One region of the Bacillus cereus group sp. BfR-BA-01360 genome, then DNA from elsewhere that is predicted to be linked to it. Evidence: riboswitches for the same ligand, from Rfam matches in the RefSeq annotation. Region 1 holds a riboswitch; each other region holds the start of a gene.

Region 1 (3,291 bases):
CCAAAATAACGATTAGGCAAAGTGTAAAGGCGAAGATTGGACCAAATGGGAACCATTTTGCTTTATACGGTAAATCATTTAAGTCTTTTCCTTGGGCAATATATGCTTTACGGAAGCGGTAGTGACTAATAGCGATTCCGATCCAAGCAATAAAGCCGGACATTCCAGATGCGTTTAATAACCAAACGTATACAATACCATCTCCGAATAATGAAGCTAAGAATGCTGCGCTACCAACTAATGATGTAGCGATTAAAGCATTTACTGGTACACCACGTTTATTTAGTTTTCCTAAAAACTTCGGTGCTTTTCCTTGACGAGCTAAATCCCAAAGCATACGAGTAGAAGCATACATTCCAGAGTTTCCAGCAGATAGAACAGCAGTTAAAATAACAGCATTCATAACAGAAGCAGCGAAAGCGACACCAGCTTTTTCAAATACAAGTGTAAATGGACTCACGGTAACATCGCTTGCAGCAAGACTATCTGTTGTATAAGGAATCAATAATCCGATTACAAGAATAGCAAAAATATAAAATAGTAAAATGCGCCAAAAGATAGAACGAATTGCTTTTGGAATGCTGCGCTCTGGATCAGAAGTTTCGCCTGCGGCTACACCTAATAATTCAGTTCCTTGGAATGAGAATCCAGCTGCCATAAAGACACCGATAATAGCCATAATGCCGCCGCTAAATGGTGCATCTGCAACTGTGAAATTTTTAAAACCGACTGGCTCTCCGCCCATAATGCCGAAAATCATCATAAATCCAACAATTAAAAAGAGAATAACAGTTGCTACTTTAATGAGTGCAAACCAATATTCCGCTTCGCCAAATCCTTTAACAGATAAATAGTTTAAAAGAAACATAATAGCTAAACAAATGGCACTCCAAATAAGAGAAGGAGTATTTGGAAACCAAAATTTCATAATTAATGTCACAGCAGCAAGCTCTGCTGCAATTGTGATTGCCCAGTTATACCAATAATTCCAGCCAAGTGCAAATCCGAGTGATGGATCAACGAATTTTGTTGCGTATGTGCTAAAAGACCCAGCGACAGGCATATATGCTGCTAATTCAGCTAAGCTTGTCATTAAAAAATAAACCATAATTCCAATTGCGACATATGCGACAAGTGCACCGCCAGGACCAGCTGAGTGAATAACACCACCGCTGGCAAGAAATAAACCAGTACCAATTGTACCGCCGAGAGAAATCATTGTAAGGTGACGCGATTTCAGACCTCGTCTCAGTTCACCTTGATTTTGTGTGGATTGTTGCGTTTTAGAGGTAGCTTGATCTGCTATGTTATTCATGTATAACACTCCTTTTTTTAAGATAGGAAGGAGCGGGGGAATATAAAAAAACGCCAAAGGACTTTGGCGGAACGTTTCAAAATAACCACCCCATCATACCCTTCCGTTAAGATAGCACCCCACGTTTACACGGTATTTTGTAAACGTGACAGTTCTGTTCCTATTCGGAGACAGCCCCAACTTATATTCCCAGAGAAGAAATATAAACTTCGGCAACTTTTCCTTTCAAACGGGGTCATAGACATTCTCTGTGTCTCATCCGCTTTACTCTTAAAAGCCGCAACCTCTACCTCATCGGATTGATGAGGATTTGTTTATTGTTATGATTTTTAATATATGGCAATTGTAATGACTTTTTGAAAATATTGCAAGGGATTTTTGTAGGAAAGGATCAAAAAAGTTGGTTATTACATCGGAAACGTTTTCAAAACTCCGCCCGAACCTATTTTGTATGTAAATAGAATGATAAAAAAGTTGTTATACAAATGTTTCGCAAAAAAGAAGAGAAAATCCTTTAAAAATTAAAAGAAAATTCAGAAAAAGACAAAATGTAACGAGATATGTAATGTTAAATGAACATTCATTATTTATTGATGGACTTTTAAAAAGCGTATTGAAGGAAGGGGAATGCGTTTAGCAACAAACAGATTATATCATGTACAGGAGAAACGCTGTATATTACGGCTGAACAAAGATACGATAACGGATCACATATTGAAATTTATGTGCGGAAATTAAAAGAAGATGCTTCTTTGTTGTATTGAGGAAGTTAGTTTGTTGTTCGAAAAAGCGATGGTGTGATGATTGGTGACATTGGATTTAAAGGCGCACCAAATAGATAGAAAGAAGTGGAAATTGGATAGGGGGTCTTGAGGAACGTTGGAACAAGAGATATGCAACGGAAGCAGCTGAAGTGCTGGTTCTCTGGGCATTTCAGACTTCAAAAGTTGAAACAATGCGAGCTAAAATACTTCATAATAACATCAAGTCTATTCGTGTGCTGGAAACATGAAATACGAAACAAGTAGGCAAAACGGGAAAGATGATAAAGCAACAATTAAGATAGCGTAGAATAGATAAAAAAGCATGATCCTTTAAGCGGTATCATGCTTTTGGTATTAAGGTAATATTTGTTTTTGGTCAGTTGGATAGTTAACGCTTTGCTTTGTTAACTGGGAGTGGTTACGAATAGATAAAAATAGAGCGATAATAATGATAAGTCCTACAGCGATATAAGAAAGTGTAATAATCGTTGGATCTACTTGGAGTGCTGTAAGAAGTGTTCGAATATTTGTGAAGATAATCAATCCACCAACAAGTACGCCAAGTAAATGAGACGGTACAATTCGAACTAACCATGCTGCAATCGGAGCGGCAATAATCCCACCTAGCATTAAAGCGAATACCCAAATCCAGCTTACTTGTTCCCATCCTAAAGAAATAAAAAAACCAATTGTCGCTGCTAATGCGACAGGAAATTCGCTCGTATCTACAGAACCAATCACTTTTCTTGCTTCATTCCCACGCGCGAGAAGTACTGGTGTAGTGATAGGGCCCCAGCCCCCGCCGCCAGTTGAGTCAATGAATCCCGCAAATAAACCGAGAGGAATCAGTTGTTTGCTAGACATACGTGTATTAGATGTAACAATTTGTTTTTGAATAATAAATCGTAATAAAATATAGACACCTAAAGAGAATAAAAATAAAGAAATGTATGGTTTAATTACGTCACCAGGTAAATTGCTTAAAAAACAAGCTCCGACAAAAGCGCCGATTGCCCCTGGTAATGTAAGCCTTGAAACAGTATATTTATCGACATTTCCAAAGCGTGCATGAGAAAATCCAGATGCGGCTGTTGTGACCACTTCAGCTAAATGAACAGAAGCAGAGGCAACGGCTGGTGCGATTCCAAACATTAATAATAATGAGGTAGATGTGACCCCGTACGCCATTCCAAGTGCTCCATCAATGAGTTG
Region 2 (3,291 bases), on a different contig from region 1:
ACTCCTTTTTATTTTAAACGAGCTCGTTTATACGTATGCGATCGTTCCCAATTATATTTTCATACGACTCGCGTTCCACTACCACTTGAGATGTTCCATCTTTCGCAAATACAACGGCTGGCCTACGAATCCGATTATAATTATTTGCCATAGAATACCCGTATGCACCTGTACAAGACACCGCTAATAGATCTGAAGAGACTACTTGCGGAAGATAAACATCCCATATTAACATATCTCCGCTCTCACAACATTTCCCTGCAATTGAGACAACTTCTTCGTTTGCTACATTTGCACGGTTTGCAAGCATCGCTTCATAGCGTGCACCATATAATGCAGGCCTTAAATTATCTGTCATTCCCCCATCGACTGAAACATATTTACGAATACCAGGAATATTTTTTATTGCGCCTACTGTATAAATTGTTGTTCCTGCATCACCAACAATACTGCGACCAGGTTCAATCCATATTTCCGGAAGTGGATACTCACATGCTGTAAATCGCTCTCTTACCGCATCTGTTACAGCTTGCACATACGCCTCAAGAGTAAGTGGTGTATCCGATTCCGTATAACGAATACCAAATCCCCCCCCTACATTCAGCACCGAAATTGTATAACCTGTTTTTGTTTTTACTCCTTCTAAAAAATGATGTAATACTTCAATCGCACGAATAAAACCTGCTGTTTCAAAAATTTGCGAACCAATATGCGAATGTATACCTAACACATTATAATTTGTTTTTTCTAATGCACGTTCCATAGCGTGCAGTGCTTGCCCGTTTGAAACACCAAAACCAAATTTCGAATCATCTTGGCCTGTTGTAATATATTCATGTGTATGCGCCTCTACACCAGGTGTGACACGAATCAATATATTCACCATTTTTTTATACTGCTCCGCTAAATCATGTAATACTTCTAATTCAAAAAAGTTATCTACTACAAAACATCCAATATTTGCTTCTAGCGCCATTCTCATTTCTTCTTCTGTTTTATTATTCCCATGAAAATGAATGCGTGATGCTGGAAATCCTGCTTGTAAAGCGGTATATAACTCCCCGCCCGAAACAACATCTAAAGACATATTTTCCTCTAATGCTACTCGGCACATCTCCATGCACAAGAACGCTTTACTTGCATATGCTACTTGATAAGAGAACCCGCTTTTTTGAAAAGCATGGTGAAACGCACGACAATTTTCCCTAATTGCAGTTTCATCATATACATAAAGCGGTGTCCCATATCGTTTCGCCAACTGCGTTGTATCGCACCCTCCAATTTCTAAGTGTCCTTGTTCATTAATCCGGCTCGTGCCGTGTAAATACATGTAAATTCCTCCCTTATTTTCTCTAAAACTCATAACCCCAATCTTCTATTCATTGTCACGCTTTTAGATAAAGTAAAACTTTAATCAGTAGGAGTTCTTCCTCCCCTACTGATTGTGAGCCCTCACCAATCCCCCCTTATTCTTCTCGAAATCTTAAGGCGGGGGAGAATTATACAAGATAAAGAAAAAACGCGCGGAACAATGTTCACACGCGTTTCTTATTAGAAATTATACATATTGAAAAAATAAACAAGTTGTTATCTTCTCAAATAAGAAACCGCATCAACATCTCCAAATAGCTCTCCATAAAAATAAATCTTATGACAGTACTACATTTATTCAACATAGTCCCAATATATGAATAATGTGGTTATTCTTATATTTCGGCGACAGTCCCTTTCAGACTATAATCAACGATTCCACTCAATCTCCTATAGTTTACTCTTTCCTATCGCGGCCTCTACCTTTGAGAATAGATGAGGTAAGTCTATTTATTTGTCAAACATCTTATGTTGCTATTAACAATACCAAAGAGATAATTTATTTGTCAAACTATTTTTTACAATTTATTTTTGTATGATCTGATAAACGCTTTACCTCCACCTTTGTTACGTTCCACTCCCCTTCTTCATTATTAAAAGTGACGTTAACTTTCTCAAAAGGAGGCACTTTTTCTCCCCCTGTGCCTGGTTCATATTTCGTTACTTCAATGACTGCTTGAAATACATATGTACCGCTATAAAGTTTTTTTAAGCTAACGATTTTCGGGCAATCATACGGCTTTAATTTTCCATAATGCTTTTCCATTGCAGCGTTTATTTGTGGAAACAATACTGAGTAAAGAGCATCTTCCAGCAAAGGAGCATCGTATTGAGCCGCAGCTGATCTAGGAAAAGAACATACAATGCAGATACTACATAGTACGAAATAAATTATTTTTTTCATGATATCCTCCCATTCTCATGCAATGTTTGATTCCGTTCTTTGCATGATTGTCATTTCATTTTATTATCTCCCACTTCTCTTGTTCTAATCGATTCTCACAAAAAGCATCCACAATTCTTTTCTCTTCTCGTATAATGGTACACATAGTACAATAATCATAACCATATAAGGCTGTTCGTATATATAAAGTGAAGCTTCTACTTAGCAAAGTACAATTACAAGAACTGTCATAAACGTAGGAAAGGAGTATACTATATGCTGCAACACTTGTTTCCAAAATTACGATTTGCGCTTGTCGCAGTCGTTTTATTATGGACAAAAACATATATTGTGTACAAGCTAGCTTTCGATATTAAAATTGATAATTTCTTTGAAGAAATCATGCTCTTGTTCAACCCGCTAGCTTCTTTACTATTATTCTTTGGGTTTGCACTGCTTGCATCGAAATATCGAAATCGACTTATTATTGGAATCAGCTTTATTTTTTCCTTTATTTTATTTGGGAATGCAATGTTTTACGGGTTTTATAATGATTTTGTTACATTTCCTGTTTTATTCCAAACGAATAATATGGCTGATTTAGGAACAAGTATTAAAGAACTCTTTACGTATAAAACATTACTTTTATTTGCAGATGTAATCATCTTAATGTTTCTTTCACGTAAGTTTCCGAAGTTCTGCAATACAACACCGTTATCAAAAACAGAAAAGAGAACCTTTTTCGGTAGTATTACAGCTTTATTAGCATTACAGCTCATTGTATCTATCATTTATAAACCACAGTTGTTCTCAAGATCTTTTGATCGACAAACAGTCGTTAAAAATTTAGGATTATACACATATCATGTATTTGATATTACACTTCAATCGAAAAATTCTGCCGAGCGTGTATTTGCGAGCGGAGATGGCTTTTCTGAAATTAAAAACTATGTAGACACAAAAGATGCAGGATTTGATAAAGAATTGTTTGGTATCGCAAAAGGAAAAAATGTCATTTTAATTTCCATGGAGTCTAC
Region 3 (3,291 bases), on a different contig from region 1:
TGCATGGCGAGCGGTGTGATGATAAGAAAAGTGAACAGTAATGGGAACAACTGAACGATATAATTATATAGAAGAGCTTTCTTAAAATAAGATGTTAATTGTTCTTCAAGCGCTAGTAAATAGACAGCATCAGGCTTCTGCAGAAACGTCCGAACCGGGCATCTCATGAGTATAATAGTAAGTAAAATAACGATGATGAATAATGAGATGACTTTAGAAGGAGACGTTTTTAAAAATTGTGCGTAATAATAAGCACCGATACATGTGAGAAAAATAAAGCTATACAAAAGTCCATTGATCATACGAGTAAAATATGTGAACATGTTTTGCAAATGCTTTTGAAAGCGAGCACTCCATAATGTTTCAATTGACATGTTTTTCACCTCTATTTCTATTATAAAGTGAAAATAAAAGCGAGCAAATTGCTTTAGGCAACTTGCTCGCTTTTATTTTGTTTTGTATCGCGATTCATTAATGGATAAAAGGCAAATCCGACTATAAATAAGCCGATTCCAAGAAGGAATGTTTTTAGATCAGAAGAGCCCGTTTTAATCACCCATAGTGCATAGCATAGTGCAATGACTGCAATGATTCCGTCTAATATTCTGGAACCTAGTTCATTTTTATATGTTTCACCAGTTACAACCAGTTTTAATTGGAAAATTGGTGAAACGAGATATGGAATTAAGTAAGCTAATGTTGATACCGTAATGACAAATGTATAAGCTTCAGCGATTGTACCTGATAATGTCGAGAATAGGAAAACTTGTGACATAATATTTGTCAGTCTTAGTGAATAAATGGGGCTTCCTTTTTTATTTGTTTTCGCAAAGAAGGAAGGAAAGAAACCTTCTTTTGCTGCTTGATAAGGTACTTCTGAGCTTAATAAAATCCAGCCTAAAATGGAACCGAAGAGAGAAGTAAGAGCAAGGAGCGCCATTAATTTTCCTCCGCCGTGCCCCATAGCGGCATTTAATGCATCAGCTAATGGACGTTCTGAAATCTGCAATTTATCTATGTGAAGAACACCCATTGTTAAGATGGTGATTCCTAAATAAATTGCAACAGTGATTAATAATCCAGCTACGGTTGCATGTTTCACTGTTCTTGGGGATTTTGCCCGATTTGATAAAAGAACAGCAGACTCAATGCCGATAAATGCCCAAAGCGTTGTTAGAGCTGCTAAGTTTACTTGTGAAAGTAGCCCATGCGATACACCTTCTTTATCAACAATTGGTGTGTACCATTGTCCAAACTTTGAAGCTTGGAATGCAAATAAAGTTACTATGATAAATAGAAGGAATCCTGTTACCTTTGTTGTTGTTGCTAAAAAGTTTAATTTTCCAGCTCCATTTACACCGTTTGTTAAAATGATATGTGTTCCCCATAATAAGAAAGAACACATGGAAAATGTAATGAGCTTTCCAACTTCCACATCGAAAGTACCGATTGTAAATAATAGTCGTGTATCTTTCATAATTGGGAAGAAAAGCGATAAATAACCTGCAAAAGATGTAATAATGGCAACATTACTTGCCCAGTTTGCGACCCAGTAGCCCCACACCATGCTGAATCCAGCCATTTTTTTCTTCTTAGGTGATGAGAATAAAGCATAAGCGTGACTTTGTGGTCCTGTCGTTAAATCCGAACGACGAATTGCTAAATTGCCAAAAACAAGGGCTAACATTAAAACACCGAATCCGGTTGTTAACCAAGCTAACGTAACACCAAGAGGGCTTGCTGTTTGTGCTAATGTACTTGGCACCATGAAAATACCAGCGCCAACCATATTGCCGACAACAAATGCTGTTAGTACCCAAAAGCCCCATTTTTTCTGTTGCATAAAAAATACCTCCAAAGTTAGTATAACCAAGTCAAGCAAGGAGATATGTATGTCTTCCGAAAAGGAAGTAAGGCAAGCTTCGTACAAAACAAAAAAAACACCTACGATCGTCGCACGTGCTTTCTATCTTATAGGAAACCCACGACATACCTCTCGATAGCTCTCCACAAACAGTTGTTTGTGACAGTTCTGCATTTATTAAATAGCAGACCCAGCAAGTGTGCATAGTGGACACATCTTACTTCGGCAATCATTCCTTTCTCATTTATTCATCGATGCCACTCCATCTCCTAAAATGATACTCTTAATGACTGCAACCTCTACCTCACCGAGATACGAATGAGGATTTATGTATTTAATTAACATAAACAAGGGTAACAAATGAATTTTTATACGTCAATGGATATAGCAATAATCAGATTATAGAGAAGAGTTTGTGATTAAGAATGGCTAGTGCGTTTTCAACGGGGTGCTATGAAATATTTGGACAATTATCTTTATTAGTACCGTTGGCTCGAAATAGGAAAATGCTTATTTCAGCGTAATGATACAACAGTTGAAATGTTAAAGTGTGTATAAAAAATAGACCCTTTAAAGAGTCTGTTTAAGCGTTTTTACCTTTTTTCTTCCCAAGAAATGAAATTATCAATGCAATCGGGGCAACAAAAGGTAAAACGGGAGTCCAACTAATGAAATAAAATATTGGTGCTAAGAAGGCCATCCCACCAAAGAACATTGATAATTGGGATTTTTTCTGCAATCCATAAATAACCAATAATAATCCTGCCATTATCAATATTATAAAAGAGATATTAAGCAAATTCATAAAATTACCTCCGACCAATCTGCAAAATAATTCCATATATATTATACAACAAATCACATGAAAATTTCATTTTATAAAAAACAACGATGTTTACGAAAATAGCTTTGAATAAAAAAGAAGCCGATCTAAAACTAGATTGGCTTCTACATATAAGATTAAACTAAGTTTAATACAGTTACTTTTTCACGCGTCATAGACTCAAGGCTTTTACGAATACCTTGTGCGCCCATACCAGAGCCTTTTACACCGATGAATGGGAAGTGGTCAGGGCCGCGTTCTGTACGTCCGTTAATTTGAACAGAACCAGTATCGATTTTGTTTGCAATTGCAAATGCTTTATTAATGTCTTTTGTGAAGACACTTGCTTGTAGACCAAACTCAGATTTGTTTGCAATTTCAATTGCTTCTTCATCAGAAGAAACGCGGATAATTGGAAGGATTGGACCAAATGGTTCTTCCCAAGCCACCTTCATTTCTTCTGTTACGTTATCGATAATTGTTGGATAGATTAAGTTGCGCTCACGTTTGTTACCAATAATAATTGTTGCGCCGTTTTCTACTGCATCGTCAACTAAACCTTGAACGAAATCAGCTGATTTATCGTCAATTAATGGAACGATTG

The links. Region 1 has a riboswitch for lysine ahead of MR056_RS14435 (amino acid permease). Riboswitches for the same ligand answer to the same signal wherever they lie in the genome.
Region 2: it holds a riboswitch for lysine, as region 1 does, so the genes downstream of both, lysA (diaminopimelate decarboxylase) here and MR056_RS14435 (amino acid permease) in region 1, are expected to answer to the same signal.
Region 3: it holds a riboswitch for lysine, as region 1 does, so the genes downstream of both, MR056_RS15015 (amino acid permease) here and MR056_RS14435 (amino acid permease) in region 1, are expected to answer to the same signal.

Annotation. Positions count from the first base shown of each region.
Region 1 covers NZ_JAKUFV010000015.1:44,824-48,114, forward strand. Annotated here, with positions in the region: gene MR056_RS14435 (amino acid permease) at 1-1,315, opposite strand, end outside; lysine riboswitch at 1,420-1,612, opposite strand; gene MR056_RS22710 (GNAT family N-acetyltransferase) at 2,175-2,327, shown strand; gene MR056_RS14445 (sulfite exporter TauE/SafE family protein) at 2,434-3,291, opposite strand, start outside.
Region 2 covers NZ_JAKUFV010000003.1:146,320-149,610, reverse strand. Annotated here, with positions in the region: gene lysA (diaminopimelate decarboxylase) at 14-1,330, opposite strand; lysine riboswitch at 1,619-1,801, opposite strand; gene MR056_RS04380 (DUF3888 domain-containing protein) at 1,883-2,275, opposite strand; gene MR056_RS04375 (LTA synthase family protein) at 2,531-3,291, shown strand, end outside.
Region 3 covers NZ_JAKUFV010000016.1:58,680-61,970, forward strand. Annotated here, with positions in the region: gene MR056_RS15010 (ABC transporter permease) at 1-374, opposite strand, end outside; gene MR056_RS15015 (amino acid permease) at 428-1,843, opposite strand; lysine riboswitch at 1,993-2,174, opposite strand; gene MR056_RS15020 (hypothetical protein) at 2,448-2,669, opposite strand; gene MR056_RS15025 (NADP-dependent glyceraldehyde-3-phosphate dehydrogenase) at 2,825-3,291, opposite strand, start outside.